Regions from separate parts of the Burkholderia sp. BCC0044 genome, predicted to be linked through region 1. Evidence: riboswitches for the same ligand, from Rfam matches in the RefSeq annotation. Region 1 holds a riboswitch; each other region holds the start of a gene.
What was found. Region 1 has a riboswitch for cobalamin ahead of cobA (uroporphyrinogen-III C-methyltransferase). Riboswitches for the same ligand answer to the same signal wherever they lie in the genome.
Positions count from the first base shown of each region.

Region 2: it holds a riboswitch for cobalamin, as region 1 does, so the genes downstream of both, HWX14_RS31390 (iron ABC transporter permease) here and cobA (uroporphyrinogen-III C-methyltransferase) in region 1, are expected to answer to the same signal.
Region 3: it holds a riboswitch for cobalamin, as region 1 does, so the genes downstream of both, HWX14_RS12320 (TonB-dependent receptor) here and cobA (uroporphyrinogen-III C-methyltransferase) in region 1, are expected to answer to the same signal.
Region 4: it holds a riboswitch for cobalamin, as region 1 does, so the genes downstream of both, HWX14_RS35655 (CbtB-domain containing protein) here and cobA (uroporphyrinogen-III C-methyltransferase) in region 1, are expected to answer to the same signal.

Region 1 covers NZ_CADFDO010000001.1:642,959-647,403, reverse strand. Annotated here, with positions in the region: gene HWX14_RS02945 (cobyrinate a,c-diamide synthase) at 1-11, opposite strand, end outside; gene cobO (cob(I)yrinic acid a,c-diamide adenosyltransferase) at 14-616, opposite strand; gene HWX14_RS02935 (cobalamin biosynthesis protein) at 651-1,028, opposite strand; gene cobA (uroporphyrinogen-III C-methyltransferase) at 1,025-1,834, opposite strand; cobalamin riboswitch at 1,944-2,181, opposite strand; gene HWX14_RS02925 (TonB-dependent siderophore receptor) at 2,250-4,388, opposite strand.
Region 2 covers NZ_CADFDO010000006.1:245,118-249,562, forward strand. Annotated here, with positions in the region: gene HWX14_RS31385 (ABC transporter ATP-binding protein) at 1-711, opposite strand, end outside; gene HWX14_RS31390 (iron ABC transporter permease) at 708-1,823, opposite strand; cobalamin riboswitch at 1,865-2,114, opposite strand; gene HWX14_RS31395 (hypothetical protein) at 2,269-2,619, shown strand; gene HWX14_RS31400 (cell division protein ZapA) at 2,616-2,930, shown strand; RNA gene ssrS (6S RNA) at 3,012-3,193, shown strand; gene HWX14_RS31410 (EVE domain-containing protein) at 3,264-3,725, shown strand; gene HWX14_RS31415 (SIMPL domain-containing protein) at 3,907-4,445, shown strand, end outside.
Region 3 covers NZ_CADFDO010000002.1:830,128-834,572, forward strand. Annotated here, with positions in the region: gene HWX14_RS12310 (alpha/beta hydrolase) at 1-366, opposite strand, end outside; gene HWX14_RS12315 (TetR-like C-terminal domain-containing protein) at 389-961, opposite strand; gene HWX14_RS12320 (TonB-dependent receptor) at 1,071-2,999, opposite strand; cobalamin riboswitch at 3,214-3,407, opposite strand; gene HWX14_RS12325 (hypothetical protein) at 3,692-3,940, opposite strand; gene HWX14_RS12330 (threo-3-hydroxy-L-aspartate ammonia-lyase) at 4,058-4,445, opposite strand, start outside.
Region 4 covers NZ_CADFDO010000010.1:149,674-154,118, reverse strand. Annotated here, with positions in the region: gene HWX14_RS35665 (inorganic phosphate transporter) at 1-692, opposite strand, end outside; gene HWX14_RS35660 (histidine phosphatase family protein) at 859-1,446, opposite strand; cobalamin riboswitch at 1,493-1,636, shown strand; gene HWX14_RS35655 (CbtB-domain containing protein) at 1,669-1,878, shown strand; gene HWX14_RS35650 (CbtA family protein) at 1,892-2,614, shown strand; gene HWX14_RS35645 (LysR family transcriptional regulator) at 2,636-3,544, opposite strand; gene metE (5-methyltetrahydropteroyltriglutamate--homocysteine S-methyltransferase) at 3,672-4,445, shown strand, end outside.

The sequences.
Region 1 (4,445 bases):
CAGGCCGGCATGCTCAGAACTCCACGCCGCGCTGCGCCTTCACGCCTTGCTCCTTGTACGGATGCTTGACGAGCCGCATTTCGGTGACGAGATCGGCCGCATCGATCAGCGCATCGGGCGCATGCCGCCCGGTGACGACCACGTGCACCGACTCCGGGCGAGCCGTGAGCGTCGCGAGCACGTCGTCGAGCGGCAGGTATTCGTACTTCAGCACGGTGTTCAGCTCGTCGAGGATCACCATCCGGTAGTCGCCGCTTTCGATCATCCGGCGCGCCTCGTCCCAGCCCTTGCGCGCGGTCGCGATATCGGCGTCGCGGTTCTGGGTGTTCCACGTATAACCGTCGCCCATCGTCACGAAATCGCATTCCGCGACCGCGCCGAGGAAGTCTCGCTCGGACGTATGCAGCGCGCCCTTGATGAACTGCACGACGCCGAGCCGCATGCCGTGGCCGAGCACGCGCACGGCCATCCCGAACGCGGCCGTGCTCTTGCCCTTGCCGTTGCCGGTGTGGACGATCAGCAGGCCTTTCTCCTGAGTGGCGGCGGCCTGTTTCTTCTCGTGGCCGGCGCGGCGGCGTTCGGCCATCCGCTGATGGGATTCGGAATCGGTCTTCATCGGGAATCGTCCTGTCGAAAGCGAAACAATGGGTTCAGAGCGGGCCGGCGAGCGCGACCGTCACGCCGTCCCGGATGGATTTGGGGCCGAGCAGCCGGCCGTGCGGCGCGGCGAGCTGCGCGCACGGCTCGGCCACGCCCGCGATGCCGAAACGGGCCAGCGCGGCGTCCGACGGGCCGCTCGCGGCCAGTTCCGGACGGCTCGCGAGTTGCACCGCGTCGAACGCGACGAGCGGCCAGCCGCGGCGCGCGCACAGCGTGCGCAACGCACGGGCGCGCGCCTTGTCGGCGAGCGTCGCGACGAGCGCCGGTTCGGCGCTCGGGTAGCGCGCGAGCGCGGCGCGGATCGCGGCATCGAGTTGCGCGGCCGTGACGCCTGCGCGGAAACCGACGCCGAGCGCGACGCGCATCATGCGCGGCCGCCGAGCGCCGCACGCACCGCCGGATCGTCGGCGAGTGCGGCGACGCGGCCGATCACGACGATTGCCGGCGAACCGATACCGGTCTCGGCGACGCGCTCGACGAGCGTATCGAGCGTCGCGGTTACGTGATGCTGTTCGGGGCGCGTGGCGTTCTCGATCGCCGCGCACGGCGTGTCGCCGGGCAGCCCGCCGTCGCGCAGCGCCGCGGCAATCGCGTCGAGCCGGCGGATGCCCATGTAGATGACGATCGTCATGCGCGTCGCCGCGAGCGCGCGCCAGTCGGGCTCGTCGGCCCCCGCGCCGTGGCCCGTGACGAAGACCACACCCTGCGCGTCGCCGCGGTGCGTGACCGGAATGCCGAGCGCGGCCGGCGCGGCGATACCCGCGGTGATGCCGTTGACGACTTCCACCGGAAAACCCGCCGCGCCGAGCGCGATCAGCTCCTCGCCGCCGCGGCCGAACACGAACGGATCGCCGCCCTTGAGCCGCGCGACGCTGCGGCCCGCGCGCAGGTGTGCGAGCATCGCGGCGACGATCGCCGCCTGCGGCGTCGACGCATGGCCGCCACGCTTGCCGACGTGCTCGACCATCGCATCGGCGCGCGCATGGCGCAGCACGTCGGGGTTCACGAGATCGTCGACGAGCAGCACGTCGGCCGCGCCGATCGCGCGCACGGCTTTCAGCGTGAGCAGATCGGCATCCCCCGGGCCGGCGCCGACGAGCCAGGCGCGGCTCATCGCGCGCGGCACGGTGCGCACCGTGTCGAAACAGTGGAACAGGGAAGGCGGGCGGCACATCGGCGGCCGGCGGGCAGGCAGTGCATGACGAATCGGGCGAAACCCGCGCGAACGCGGGGGGAATGCGCACCCCATCCGTCCCCCGCGGATCGGGCGTTCGGCGAGCATCGAGCTCGCCCCTTGCGTCGGCCGGTATCCGGGCTGGCCGCTTGCCAGGCCGCAGCCTTCCCGCCCGGTCGAAGGGCAGTGGCATCGCGGGCGGCCTGGGCGCGTGCGCGGGAAAGCGCGTTGCGCGGGCGGCGTACCGTTGCGGGGACAGCACAGGCCGGGCGGATATCCGCCTCCTGTTTCCCGTTTAACTGCAAGCGCGGAATGCGCATGCGAGCACCGAACGCGGCGCATACGATAGCACAGGGCTTGCGGCGCGCAAGCCCCGGCGGGCCGGCTGCGCGGGGCGTCGGCGCGGCCCGCGCGGTCAGAACTTGTACGCCGCCGTCAGCGTGAACGTGCGTGGCGAACCGGGCATGATCTGCGCGAGGCTCGTCGCATTCGCGTAGTAGTCGCGATCGGTGAGGTTGACGGCCGCCAGCGTCACCTCGAAGTCGCGCGTGCGATAGCCGGCCTTGCCGTCCCAGCGAACATACGCGGGCAGTTCGAGCAGGTTGTCGCGATCGGCGTAACGCGCGCCTTCGTACACGAGCCCGAGTTCGACGAAAAATCCGCGCAGCGGCGCATGGCTGACGAACAGGCTGCCGTTCGCCCCGGACACGCCCGCCGAGCGCTTGCCCGCGTACTTCGGCTCGGCGTCGACCACCCGCGCGTGTTGCCAGCCGATGCCGCCGCGGACGAACCAGTCGCCCGCGAGCCGGCCGGCGACGCCCAGTTCCAGGCCGCGATTGCGTTCGAGGCCGGTGAGGTCGAAAAAACCCGGCCGAACCGGGTCGGCGACGCGGCGGTTGTACAGGTCGAGCTGAAACAGCGCGAGCGTCGTGCTCAGCGCGCCGCCGCGCCAGTCGCTTTTCACGCCGATCTCGTATTGGCGGTTGTATTGCGGGCCGAGATCGTTGGCGTTGCCGCGCGCGTCGGGCGTGATGCCGATCAGGTCGCCGCCGACCGGCGCGAAGCTCTTGCTGTACGACGCATACACGCTGTGCGCGCCGACCGGCGACCACACGACGCCGAGCCGCGGGCTCCATGCCGTCGTCGTGCGCCGCGAATGCAGACCGTTCAGCGCGTTGGTCGAATCGACGTCGAAGCGTTCCCCGCGCAGGCCGCCGAGCAGCTTCCACGCTCGGCCGAGGTCGATGCGGTCCTGCGCGAAGATTGCGTAGTCGCTGACACGGTGGCGGTTCATCGCATACGGGCGCGGCGCCGAGCCGGCCAGTGCGAAACGATCCGGTCCGCTGATCGGGACCGGCGCCGCGTCGGCCTGCCACAGCGTCGGGCTGCGTTTCTGCCAGCCGTATTCGATGCCGAACAGCAGATGATGCAGCGCCGGACCGGTCGCGACCTTGCCGCCCAGTTCGACGCCGGTCTGCACGTTGAGATGCGTCATGTCCTGCAGGTAGCGCGCCCGCTGCACGCGCCGGTAATCGCGCGGCTTCGTGACGTAGCTTTGCGTGACGTAGGTATTGTCGAAGGTGCTGCGCAGATCCAGCACGCCCAGCGTATGACGCAGTTCCCAGCCGCCATCGAACGCGTGCGTGAAGACCGAGCGCCAGTTCATGTTCGCGTCGCGGATGGTATCGCGGCCCGCCGCGCCGAAGAAGGTCGCGCGCCGCGCGGACGGCAGCGAGTACGCGACCGGCTTGCCGGCCGCGTCGAGCGCGGCGACGGGCGCCGGCATGCCGCGATCGGGCACGCGTCGGTACGTGTCGTATTCGAACTGCAGCAGCCAGCTGCGCTGCGCGTCCCGCCATTTGATCGACGGCGCGACATACTGGCGCGTGCCGTCGACGTGGTCGCGGAAGCTGCCTGCGTGTTCGCGTCCGGCATTGAGCCGCACGCTCCATGCGTTCGACAGCGTCCGGTTGAGATCGACCGACGCGCCGAGCCGTCCATAACTGCCGGTCGCCGCCGACAGATGCCCGAAGTTTTCCGGCAACGGCTGCTTGGTGATCCGGTTGATGACGCCGCCGCCGCTGCCGCGCCCGTACAGCGCCGCCGCCGGCCCCTTCAGCACTTCGACGCGTTCGATGTTGCCGAGACTGCGCACGTATTGCGCGTCGTCGCGCATGCCGTCGAGCAGCAGGTCGCCCGCGGCGGAAAAGCCGCGAATGCGGAACGAATCGAAGCGCGTATCCGACGTGTTGGACACGCCCGGCACGCCGGCCAGCGCATCGGCCAGCGTGCGGCCGCCATAGGACAGCGTTTCCTCGACCGCGACGCTGTCGACGGTGTGCGGTACGTCGCGCGGATCGCTGGCGGTGCGGGTTGCCGTGCTCACGCTTTCGGCGCGCGGATCGTTCGGATGACGGCGGCTGCGCACCTCGAGCGCGGGCAGTTCGTCGTCGAACTCGGCCGCCGGGGCGGGGAAGGAGGCGACGCCGGCGATCGAGCACAGCGACAGGGCCAGCGCAGGAAAGCGCCGCCCGGATATCTGTCGTTTCGACATGAAGATTTAAGGATGACTGAGTGATTGCCTCACATTGCCGTTGCGCGGTGGTTTCGT
Region 2 (4,445 bases), on a different contig from region 1:
GTCGTGCACGGGGCCGGCCCACGCATGGCCGCGGCCGTCGAGCAACAGCGCGTGCGTCGCGAAACGCCGCGCGAGATTCAGGTCGTGACACGAAAACAATACCGTGCGCGGGCCCGCCGCGAGCCAGGCGGCCAGCGCGGTCAGACAGTCGATCTGGTGATGCAGGTCGAGATGCGCGAGCGGTTCGTCGAGCAGCATCAGCGGCGCATCCTGGCACAGCGTCGCGGCCAGCGCGACCCGTTGCCGCTCGCCGCCCGACAGCGACATCACGTCGCGCGACGCGAGCGGGCTCAGGTCGAACGTCGCGAGCGCATCGCGCGCGGCCGCACGGTCGCCGTCGCGCTCCCAGCCCCAGCCACCGAGATACGGAAAGCGGTTGAGCAGCACCGTGTCGAACACGGTCGCGCTGAACGCATCGTGCAATTGCTGCGGCATCAGTGCGCGGCGCTGCGCGAGTCGTTCGGGGCGCCACGCGGCAAGCGGCCGGCCGTCGATCTCGACGTGTCCGCCGGCGGGCGGCTGCAATCCGGCGAGCGTGGCGAGCAGCGTCGTCTTGCCCGCGCCGTTCGGCCCGGCGACGCACCAGATCTCGCCGGGGCGGAACGCCTGCGTGAAGCAGTCGAGCAGCGTGCGCGCGCCGGCTTTCAGCGTCAGGTCGACGGCCGTGTAGTACATGTCGCCGGCAGCGGCGTTCAGTGCGGGGCCCGTCATCGCATCGGTCTCCTCAGCAACATCCACAGGAACACCGGCACGCCGATCAACGCGGTCATCACGCCGACCGGCAATTGCGCGGGCGCGATCGCGGTGCGCGCGAGGAGGTCGGCCGCCATCACGCCGCCGCCGCCCGCGAGCATCGCGGCCGGCAGCAGCATCCGCTGGTCGTTGCCGAACGCGAGCCGCAATGCATGCGGCACGACGAGCCCGACGAAGCCGATCGTGCCGGCCGTCGTCACCGCGGCCGCGGCGGCCAGCGACGCGACGAGATAGATCCGCACGCGCAGCCGCGCGACCGGCACGCCGAGCGCGAGCGCGGTCGCATCGCCGCGCAGCAGCACGTTCAGTTGCGGCGCGGCCGGCAGCGCGACGCCTGCGCTCAGCAGCAGCGCGCCCCACGCGAACCACGGCGCCGTCGCGCCACTCAGGTCGCCCGTCAGCCAGAAGATGATGCCGCGCAGCCGCGCGTCGGGCGCGAGCGACAGCAACAGCGTGACGAGCGCGCCCCACCCCGCCGCGATCACGACGCCCGTGAGCAGCAGCCGCGGCGACGCGTCGCGCGATTCGCCGCGCCACAGCTCGCGCCTCGCGAGCCCCAGCACGAGCGCGACCGATACGAGCGAACCGGCGAACGCGGATGCGTCGACGAGCCACCATGCGCCCCCTGCGATCATCGCGACGAGCGCGAAGCCGGCCGCGCCGCCGGACACGCCCAGCACGTACGGCTCCGCGAGCGGATTGCGCAGCAGCACCTGCAACAACGCGCCCGCCAGCGCGAGCAGCGCGCCGCACGCGAAGCCCGCGAGCGCGCGCGGCAGGCGCAGCGTGCGCACGATATCGGCGAACAGGGTATCGCCGCCGTGCGGCACGAGCGACGCGAGCGCTTGCCATGGCGACATCGGCACGCTGCCGATCGACAGCGACGCGACGAACAGCAGCGCGACCACGGCGGCCAGCGCGGCCCAGATGACGGCGGCGCGCGCGGCGCTCATGCCGCGCACGGCCGCGCGCACGACGCGCGGCGCATCCGCTTGCGGCAGCCGGCCGGGCGCGACAGGGGCGCGTGGCGGACGATTGGGGTCGGCATCGAAGGACGTTCCGTGAAACATTGCGCGCCCCGCTTCCCCGCAGGCCGCGCGTCATGGAGCCCGTGCGGGCTCCCCGTCTCGGCCGGTATCCGGGCTGGCGGCGGACCGGCTCGCCTTCCCGCGCGATGACGCGCAGTGGCCCGCGCCCGCGAGCGACCTGCACGCGAAACGCGCCCGAGCCGGCCTGCGTCACGCGACGCGGCCGCTTACCGTTGCGGGGGCAGCGCAGGTTGGCGCGCTCGTGGAGCCCACACCCTGCTTCCCGTTTAACCGCGCGTCCTGCGCGCGAGCACCGAGGCGGCGCCAGTTTAGGAGCCGGTCGCGCGAGCGTCAAGGAAGCATCCGGACCCGCGCGGGACGCGCCGATTCGCGGCAAGAAGCAGGGGTGTTACGACTGGAAACGTTACAGATGTCGGATTGCGCGGTATTCCGCGCTAAAATGCTGGGTCTTTAGAGGACGCAGCAAATGCTCAACGAACTCGAAACCCTGTCTCAAAATATTGGCCGTCTGATTTCGCTGAACAAGCGCTATCACTCGGAACGGCTCGCGCTCGAGGAGCAGGTCGCGCAATTGCGCGCGGAAGCGGACACGGTCCGCGCGGAACTCGCGCAGCTGCGCGACGAACGCAATGCGCTCGCGGCCGAGCGCGACACGCTGTCGGCGAAGATCGACGACGCCCAGGTGAAACTGAACGCGATTCTCGAAAAGCTGCCGCGCTCGAAGGGCGCGGAGCAAGCCGACAACCAGCTCGACCTGCTCGATGCGCAGGCGCGCACGGATGGCGATGACGCGGCCAGCCACGGAGAACATGCATGAGCACCAAGCAGATCGAAGTCTCGATTCTCGGTCAGGCCTATCGGCTCGCCTGTTCGGCCGAGACCGAAGCGGCGCTGCTCGAAGCGGTCGCGCGCGTCGACGCCGAAATGTCGAAAATCCGCTCGAACAGCTCGGTGCGCGGCACCGATCGCATCGCGGTGATGGCGGCGCTGTCGCTTGCATCGGAATTGCTGCGACTGCAAACGAGCGTGCGGCACGGTGAAGCATTTCCGGCGGAGGAAATCCGTCGTACAATGCATCAGATGAACGAACAGCTCGGCGCGGTGCTCGCACAGCACGAGACGCAGTAACGGTTGAAACGATGCGTCGATTCCGCTTGATCTCGACGGTCAACGGTGGTCAAATTGGCGCATCGAAACACAGTTCAGTCAGCTTCCCTGCCTGGTTCGCCAAGGTCATATATTCCTTGAACCAATGCCATGTGCACGGTTGCGGAAATTTGTAGCACGGGCGCGCGCGTCACTCTGTCTGATGTACCCGAAGTGCTGCTAACTGCGACCAATTCTGAACCTCAGGTTCAGGATGCCGGCCTAGCGGCCAAGGCGGGGGCCTATCCAACGGCATCGGGTAACGCCCGATGCCGTTTCCTTTTGTAGCGGCCTTTTTCTGCGTCGATCACGACCATGCAATACTGGCTGATGAAGTCCGAACCGGACGAAGCAAGCATCGACGATCTCGCCAACGCACCGCAGCGCTCGCTGCCGTGGACCGGCGTGCGCAACTATCAGGCGCGCAATTTCATGCGCGACACGATGAAGATCGGCGACGGCGTACTGTTCTATCACTCGAGTTGCCCCGAGCCGGGCATCGCGGGGCTCGCCGAAGTATCGTCCACGCCCTACCCCGATCCCACGCAGTTCGATCCGAAAAGCCCCTATTACGACCCGAAATCGACGCAGGAAGCGCCACGCTGGCTGCTCGTCGACGTGCGCTTCGTGAAGAAGTCGCCGCTCGTGCCGCTCGCCGCGCTGCGCGAGCACGACGAGCTCGCCGACATGCGCGTGCTCGCCCGCGGCAACCGGTTGTCGATCACGCCCGTCACGCGGGCCGAATGGCGATTCATCACCGAAAAGTTGATGAAGTAGGCGCGCGCCAAAGGTCAAATCTGGTCAGTACGCGCCGCCGCAACGGAACTCGCGACACGTTCGCGCGGCCTAAGCAACCGCTGTCGGCCGATCGGGCCGGCCGTCGTTTTTTTCGTCGCGCGGTACGCCCGCGTCGCGCACGCGTGATCCGCGTGCGCGCCCTCGCACAAGGAGTCCAACAATGACCAAGAAATCCGCACTCGCGCTGTCGCTCGCCCTCGCCGCCGCCGTTCCCGTCGCGCTGACGCTCGCGTCGCCCGCCGCGCACGCCCAGACGGCGAACCCGCACTTTCCGGAGCCGGCGGGCGTGCTGTCGCTGTCGTCGCAGGCCAGTGCCGACGTGCCGCAGGACATCATCCACATCACGCTGTTCTACGAGCAGCAGGCCAAGGATCCGGGCAGCCTCACCGCGCAGTTGAACCAGCGCGCGGACGCGGCCCTGTCGCAGGCGAAGGGCGTATCGGGCGTCACCGCGCACACGGGCGCGTTCTCCGTGTATCCGAGCACCGATCGCGACGGCAAGATCTCCGCATGGCGCGGCCGCACCGAGGTCGCGCTCGAATCGCGCGATTTCGCCGCGGCGTCGAAGCTGGCAGGCCAGTTGTCGAACCTGATGCAGGTCGCGAACGTCGAGTTCTCGCTGTCGCCGGAAGCGCAGCGCACGGCCGAGCAGAAGCTCACGACCGAGGCGATCAAGTCGTTCCGCGCCCGCGCGGACGA
Region 3 (4,445 bases), on a different contig from region 1:
GCACGCGGCGCCGCCGCCGACGATCAGCGCACCGCCGTGCAGGTCGATGATCGCGCATGAGTCGGAAGCCGCCGCTTCGGGTGTCGCGACGTGCACGTCCGCAGCGCCGACGCGGATCGTCTCGACGCGCGAACGCAAATGGCCGGCGAGCTGCTCGACCGCGGCCGCGTAATACGCATCGGCGCTGGCCTTCACGCGCATCCACGCGTCGATATCGTCAAGGGCCGGCATCACGTGCAACGCGTTCAGCGGCACGCCGTCGTCGCCGGTCAGGCGTTGCAGCGCGGCGCGCGCTTCGTCGCTGATCGAGGTCGGGAAGGGAACGACACGGCTCGGCAGCACGACGCCGTCGGGTTTGTCTGTCATCGCTTGAATTCCGTTCGGTGCGTCATGCGGCCGAAGGCCAGTGGCGCAGCATCACGTCGAGCGCATCGAGGCTGCGCGACCACGACGCGTCGGCATCCGGCGCGCTGTGCGAGAAGCCGCCGGCGCTTTCGAGCGTCACGTAGCCCATGAAGAAGCCGCCGAGCAGGCGGATCGCATGCGTGTGCTCGGTATCCGGCAGGTCGTAGCTGCGCAGCACCGCCGACGTCATCCTGACGAGCTGCCCGCCCGCGCTCGCGGCGGCGCGCTCGGCGCTCACCGGATGGCGCGCGGCCGCGAAGCGGCCCGGATGCGCACGTGCGTAGTCGCGATAGACGTTCGCGAGCGCGGCCAGCGCGTCCCTGCCGGTGCGGCCGGCCAGCGCGTCGGCGGCGCGCGCGGCGAGCTCCTGCAGCGCGAACAGCGCGATGCGGCTCTTGAGATCGTCGAAGCTCGGGATATGGGAATACAGGCTCGCCAGCTTCACGTCGAAATGCCGCGCGAGCGCTGCGCCGGTGAGTTGCTCGAAGCCGGTTTCATCGGCGAGCTGCGCGCCGGCTTCGACGAGCTTGTCCAGGGTAAGGCCGGCACGCGCCATGACGAATGCTATGCGGGTTAGTCAAAAAACTAATTCTATTAGCTTTTGCCGTGATGTCAATTTCCCGCGCGTGCCGGTGGGCAGAGGCTGATGCTGATGCGTCGAGCCGTCAGAACGTATAGCTGACCTTGCCGAATGCGGTGCGCCCGAGCGTGTTGTAGCCGTACGCGGTCATGTACTGCCGGTCAAACAGGTTCGACAGCGACGCCGACACCGTCAGGTGCGAATTGATCCGGTACGACGCGCGCAGGCTCACCGTCAGGTACGACGCCAGATACTGCCGGTTGGCCGGATCGTCGAACGTCGAGCCGCCGTACAGCAGCGACGCGCCCGTGCTCAGCGCGTGCAGCTTCAGTTCGTCCCACGTGTGGTCGACGTTCAGGCTGACCGTCTGGCGCGGCCGGCGGCTCAGCCAGGTCTGGTTGGTCTCGTCCTGCGGATTCAGGATGCCGACCGCGACGCTCACCGGCGTCGAGCGGCCGATCGTCCCCTTGTACGACAGGTCGATGCCGCGAATGTGCGAGCGGCCGATGTTCATCGGCGAGAACGTCGCCGGGTTGTACGCGATCAGGTTGCTGACGCGGGTGTCGTAGATCGCCGCGGTGAACGTGCCGTACGCGGTGTTCGCGTCGAGCGCGCCCTCGACCGACGTGCTGCGTTCGGGGCTGAGGTTTGGGTTGCCGTAGCCGGGGTAGTACAGGTCGTTGAACGTCGGCAGGCGGAACGCATTGCCGTACGACATGCGCGCCGTGTAGACCGGCGTGAGCGCCCACGACAGCGCGGCGTTGCCGGTGTTCACCGCTTGCCCGGCGATGATCTCGTGACGGCCCGCGACGAACATCGTCACGCTGCCGAGCGTCGCCGACTGGTGCAGCGAGAACGCGGAATCGTTGCGCGTCGGCACGCCGCCGGGGATGTCGACCGGCAGGAACGCCTGCTCGCGCGTGAAGTCGTACGCGAGCTTCGATTCGCCCGACAGCGGCAGGCCGAACAGGTGAAACCCGTGCTCCTGATGGGTCAGCGACGTCGACGTGCTGATCCGCTGCGAATTGATCTGGTCGGTCGCGAGGGCCGGATTGTCCGCATAGATGAACTGGCGGTCGTTCGCATAGCCGAACGACTGGTCGAACTGCGTATCGGGCGTGATGTCGAGATGGAACGCAACGCCGGTCGTCAACTGGTGATCGAGTTCGCGATTGGCGTAGCCGCTGTTGTCGTAGGACAGATCGGAGCGGTGGTACAGCGCGAACGTCGAGATCGACCAGTTGTCGCGCGCATAGCCGAGCCGCGCGTCGAGATCCTGCGCGTGATACGGATTGCGGCCGTCTTCGTGGCCGTAGAAGAACGGCCGCGTCGCATCGATGCCGGCCGTGTTGTAGTCGTGCAGCCCGAGCGAGTAGGTGAGCCCGCCGAGCGCGGCCAGCGGCCCGGTCGACGGCACCGTGCCCGACGTGCGGAACTGCGTGTCGAAGGTCTTGTTCGAGCCGCCGCCGAACGACACGGTGGTCTGGTTCGGCTGGTTGGCGGCGCGGCGCGTGAAGAGTTGCACGACGCCGCCCATCGCGTTGTTGCCGAACGACGCGGCGGCCGGGCCGGAGATCACTTCGACGCGCTCGAACGCTTCGGTCGGCAGGTCGGCCCACGGCGCGATGCCGGTGGTCGGCGAGCCGATCCGGATTCCGTCGATGAACACGGCGACCTGGCTCGCCGACGAGCCGCGGATGCTGACCGACGCGGACGAGCCGGGCCCGCCGTTCTGCGCGACGGTCACGCCCGGCAGCGTCGCGAGCGCCTGCGTGATGCTCGGGTCGGCGGGCGACAGCCGGTCGAGATCCTCGCGCGTGAGCACCTGCGTCGACGCATAGCGCCGGTCGAACGATTCGGGCAGGTGCCGCGTGTCGGTCACGCTGATCGTCGGCAGGTCCGCGCCCGGCGCGGGCGCGGCGGGCTGCGCGAGCGCCGTGTCGCCGGCCGCATGGGCGAGCGGGGAAAGCAGCGCGGTGGCGGCGGACGTGGCGAGCAGGTGACGAATGTTCATGAGGCGGCGGGACAAAGCGTGGGGCGCGTACGCCGATCGTGAGTGCAGGGCGGACAGGGGGCGCATGCCGACGGCGTGTCGGTGCGATGCTTCCGAGCGGGAAGCGGATTCGGGAACGATGGACATCTGACGGATCCTGAGGTCGGGTCGTCCATGCAACAGGCGGCCGCCAACGGCGGTGCTTGCACATCGGGACACCCCGCCCGGTGCGGCTGCTGGACCTCGGGTCGATGGCAGGTCTCCTGGCTCGCGGGTCGTCGTCCGTGCGGGCCTTCCCGGTTTCCCAGTGGCATGCGGTGGCACGGATTCGCCGCTCACAGTTGCGGGGGCAGCCGCAGATTCGGGGCGTTGCCCCTGCTGCGTTCCCTTTTGATCCCATCCCTGGGAACCATCAGCGCGCAAGGGTAATGGCGTGCGCTCGCGCACGTCAATCGTCTGGTCGCGCGCGGATGCGAAAAAACGTCATTGCCCGGCGGCGGATTTCCGGATTCTCTCGCTTTCTGCGGCGTTACCGCGTTTATGTCTGATGAAACCGGCGGGTTCGAGCGTGTGTCTTCGCGCCGAGGGCGCTACCGGCCGATGCCGCAACCGGAGACGATCGACGCCGCGTTGCGGCGGCGCATTGACGATATCCTCGCCGCCCGCGCTCCGTCGCCGCCGTCGTTCCGACTGCCGCCGGCCGGCGCGTGTCGTTACATATGCGAGCCGCCGTGCGTGCGGCCGCCCGGGTCGCCGCCGCGGTCGGGCGGCGTATTGTTCTGATCGATCTTCGCGAGCACGAAGCCGGTGGGCGGCAGCGCGGCGGTCGAACGGTGCATCGCTTGCCCGGCTGCAGGGTGCGGCGAGGCGGCGGGAAAACCGGATGACGTCACGCCCGGTTGAGCGAACGCCGACAGGGAAGCGGCCGCCAGGGCGGCGGCGACGATCGCGTGCGTATTCATGGCGACTCCTTCACGACTGACTTCAGGACGACGTAATCAGTCTAGGGCGCCAAACTTAACGCGACGTGAAGGTCGGGCGGTGCGCGCATGACCGGATCGTCATGCGCGCCGCGACGGTCAGGCCGGTGCCGACACCAGCGCGCAGAAGTTCTCGAGATCGACGTTGCCGCCGCTGATCACCACGCCGACGCGCTTGCCCTGCAGCGCGTCCTTCATCCGCCGCACGGCGGCGAACGACAGGCAGCCGGTCGGCTCGACGACGATCTTCATGCGCGTGGCGAAGAAGCGCATGCAGTCGACGAGTTCCGCGTCCGTCGCGGTCAGGATGTCGTCGACGTCGCGGCGCAGGATCGGGAACGTGAGGTTGCCGAGGTGCTGCGTCTGCGCGCCGTCGGCGATCGTGCGCGGCGTGTCGATGTGCACGATCGTGCCGGACCGGAACGATTGCTGCGCGTCGTTGCCGGCCTCGGGCTCGACGCCGTACAGCTTCGCATGCGGCGACAGC
Region 4 (4,445 bases), on a different contig from region 1:
TTGTACAGCTCCGGAATCCGCACGACGGCCTTCAGCACGAGCAGCAGCAGCGACGCACACAGGAAGCCGACGATCGGCGAGAGCAGCAGCGACTTGCCGACGCCGAGCGCCTGGCCCCAGTCGACGCCGCTCGTGCCGGACGGCCCGTGCATCAGCTGGTTCATCAGCCCGACGCCGATGATCGACCCGATCAGCGTATGCGAGCTCGACGACGGCAACCCGAAATACCAGGTCGCGAGGTTCCAGACGATCGCGGCGATCAGCAGCGCGAACACCATCGCGAAGCCCGAGCCGCTGCCGACCTGCAGGATCAACTCGACCGGCAGCAACTGCAGGATGCCGAACGCGACGGCACCGCTCGAGACCATCACGCCGAGGAAGTTCCACATGCCCGACCAGATCACCGCGACGTTCGGCGTCAGCGAGTGCGTGTAGATCACGGTCGCGACCGCATTCGCGGTGTCGTGGAAGCCGTTGACGAATTCGAAGCCGAGCGCGATCAGCAGTGCGGCGCCGAGCAGCAGGTACGGGAACAGTGTCCCTTCGCGAACCGGCGCCAGATCGGCGACCAGGTGCGTGGCGATATAGACGGCGCCGAGCACGAGCACCAGCAGGAACGCGGCATAGCCGATCTGCTTGGTGCGCGCGATGGAGGCCGGATTGTTCGGGGCGGACGAAGCGGGTTGATTCATGACGGCATCTCGTGAGGGAACCTCGTCCGATCCTAGCTGTGGCTAGCAGTCAGTTTGATGACAGTCGGGAGGACGAACGGTGTGTCTTACGGGATGTAAGGCGAGCGGCTGCCTGCGAAGCGTTGGGCGCGCATCGTCGGCTCACATAGTAAACATGCCAAGCGGTTTAGGTGCCGGCGCCGAGCACGATGTCCGTCGCGGCCAACGTCCAGCCGGCCGGCGACGCGACGAACGTCGTGCCCGACAGCGGCGCGACGTCGAGACGCGTGGCCGCTTCGGGACTCATCCGCCGCACATGCGCGATGGCCGCGCGGACGATCGGCGCATGCGTGATCGCGACGACGTCGCGATCACGCGGCAATCCGTCCAACCATGTGCCGACCCGATGCGCGGCGGCGTCGAACGATTCGCCGCGATGCGGCGACGCGGATGGTGTGCCGATCCACGCCGCAAGTTCGTCAGGCAGGTCGCGTGCGAGATCGTGCAGCCGCTTGCCGCGCCAGTGGCCGTAGTCGATGTCGCGCAGCGCGTCGTCGATCTCGGCGTGCAGCCCGAGCGCGTCGGCCGTCTGCCTCGCGCAGCATGCCGGGCTGCACAGCACGAGCGCGCCCGCAACGCCCGTCCACCGGCCGCGCAGCGCAGCGGCTTCGGCGAGCCCGGGCGCGTCGAGCGGATCGTCGTCTGGAAACGTGCCGGTGCGCATGGCGCGGGTCGATGCGTGGGCGATCAGGCAGAGCGAGGCAGGCAGGGTCATGTCGGTTGTCGGATGATCCGGAACGGGGCGCGCTCGCCCACGTGTCATCGCTTCAATACGCGAACGTTCGCGCGTACAATTCGCCCGATACGAAGCGCGGAAGCCGGTGCAATTCCGGCGCGGTCGCGCCACTGTAACCGGGGAATCGATGATCCCGGAAGCCAGACCTGCCTTCGTACCCATCCATCATTTGTCGGGGCGCGATTCCCCTGAGGTGCATCCATGAGCGAAGCAGTGCTGAAGCCGGCGGTCGTGCCGGCACCCATCCCCGTCCGTGAGCTGTTGCCGTGGGCCGTGTTCGTCGGCCTGATCCTGCTGCTCGCGCTGTATTTCGTCGGTGCGGAACAGGGCGCGACGTCGCTCGTGCCGGGCATGTATGTACACGAATTCGTGCACGACGGCCGCCATCTGCTCGGCTTTCCCTGCCACTGACGCGGAGCCTGCGATGGTCGGAAAGCTGCTCATGCGCGGGATGCTCGCAGGCATCGCCGCGGGCCTCCTCACGTTCGGTTTCGCCAGGATCGTCGGCGAACCGCAAGTCGATCAGGCAATCTCCTTCGAAGAAAAAAACGCCGCCGCCCAAGGCGAGGCGCCGGAGCCCGAGCTGGTCAGCCGCCAGACGCAGGCCGGCCTCGGGCTGCTGACGGGCGTCGTGACCTACGGCGCGGCATTCGGCGGGCTGTTCTCGCTGGTCTTCGCGTATGCGTACGGACGCGGCAGCCGCCTGCCGGCACGGCCGCTGGCCGCGTGGCTCGCGCTGGCCGCGTTCGTCGCGCTCGTGATCGTGCCGAATCTCAAGTACCCGGCCAATCCGCCGTCGGTCGGCGACCCCGACACGATCGGCTATCGCACCGGCCTGTTCTTCCTGATGATCGCGATCTCGGTCGCGACGATGGTGTTCTCGGTCGGCGTGCGCCGCCATCTGCTGGCGAAGCTCGGCCAGTGGAACGCGTCGATCGTCGCCGGGCTGGTGTTCGTCGCGATCATCGCGGCCGTGCAGATCGGGTTGCCTTCGGTCAGCGAGCTGCCGGCCGATTTCCCGGCGGCCTTGCTGTGGAAGTTCCGCGTGGCGGCCATCGGCATGCAGGTGATCATGTGGACGACGATCGGCCTGCTGTTCGGCGCGTGGGTCGAGCGCGGCGAGCGCGCCGGCATGCGCGCCACCTGACGCGATCGCAACCGGGCGCGCCTAGCGCAGCATGCGTGGCGCGCTCCACGTCGATTCGCGCGCCAGCGCGACGAACGCGGCCAGATAGTCGATCGATGCGTCCGCTTCGCGGATGCCGAGGAAGATCTGCTTCGCGATGCCGTTCTTGCCCAGCTTGACCGGCACGACCGGCATCCGGTCCGCGTACTCGTCGGCGAGCCACCGCGGCAGCGCGGCCACGCCGCGCCCGCTCGCGACCATCTGCAACATGATGTCGGTCGTCTCGATCGACTTGTGCCGCCTCGGCACGATGCCGGCCGGCGTCAGGAACTGGTTGTAGATGTCGAGCCGGTCGGTTTCGACCGGGTACGTGATCAGGATCTCGTCGGTCAGTTGCTCGGGCGTCACGTAGTCGGCATTCGCGAACCGGTGCGAATCCGCGACCACCAGCACCTGTTCGTAGTCGAACACGGGATCGAAGCGCAGCCCCGGCTTGTTCAGCGGATCGGGCGTCACGAGCACGTCGATGTCGTAGCCGAACAGCGCGCCGATGCCGCCGAACTGGAAGCGCTGCTTCACGTCCACGTCGACGTCGGGCCAGCGCGACAGGTACGGCGACACGACCTTCAGCAGCCACTGGTAGCACGGGTGGCACTCCATCCCGATGCGCAGCGTGCCGCGCTCGCCCTTCGCGTACTGCTTCATCCGCTCCTCGGCGAGCTCGAACTGCGGCAGCAGCCGGTTCGCCAGCTTCAGCAGATACTGGCCGCCCTGCGTGAGCCGCAGGCCGCGGCCTTCCCGATCCCAGATCGGCGTGCCGAGCTGCTGCTCGATTTTCCTGACGGTGTGGCTGAGCGCCGATTGCGTGAGGTGCAGCGCGTTGGCCGCCGCGGTCAGCGAGCCCTGGCGCTCGACTTCACGAATGACGACGAGATGGAATCGTTCCAGCATGGATCGCGCGCATCCCACGGATGCATGAAAAATGTTAATGGATGAATGAAATAATGCCATTTTATTTCATGGTTTGAAATCCCTATGATGGCTGCCGGATCTACTCTTTCTTCTGGACGGCAGCTTCATGGTCACGACACACAACCTCGGTTTTCCGCGCATCGGCGCGAAGCGCGAACTCAAGTTCGGTCTCGAACGCTACTGGAAGGGTGAATCGTCGCGCGACGAACTGAAGGCGCTCGGCGCCGAGCTGCGCCGGCGCCACTGGCACGACCAGCGCGATCTCGATCTCGCGCCGATCGGCGACTTCGCGTTCTACGACCAGGTGCTCGACATGAGCTTCACGCTCGGCAACCTGCCGAAGCGCGTGCAGGATTTCCACGGCGATGCGCTCGACAACTATTTCCGCGTCGCGCGCGGCCGTTCGGCGCAGTCGGCGGAAGAGCATGCGGCGTGCTGCGGCGGGGTCGCGGCCGGTGAAATGACGAAGTGGTTCGACACGAACTATCACTACATCGTGCCGGAGTTCCATGCGGACACGAACTTCTCGCTCGATCCGTCGCGCCTGCTGCAGCAACTCGCCGAAGCGAACGCGCAGGGCGTGAATGCGAAACCGGTGATTCTCGGCCCCGTCACGTACCTGTGGCTCGGCAAGGCGAAGGACGATTCCGATCGCCTCGCGCTGCTGCCGAAGCTGCTGCCGGTGTACGGTGCGCTGCTCGATACGCTGACCGCGCAGGGCGTCGAATGGGTGCAGATCGACGAGCCGATCCTCGTGACCGAACTCGACGCCGAATGGCGCCAGGCATTCCGTACCGCGTATGCGGCGCTGGAAACGCGCCGCATCAAGCTGCTGCTCGCCACTTACTTCGGCCAGCTTCAGGACAACCTGACGCTCGCG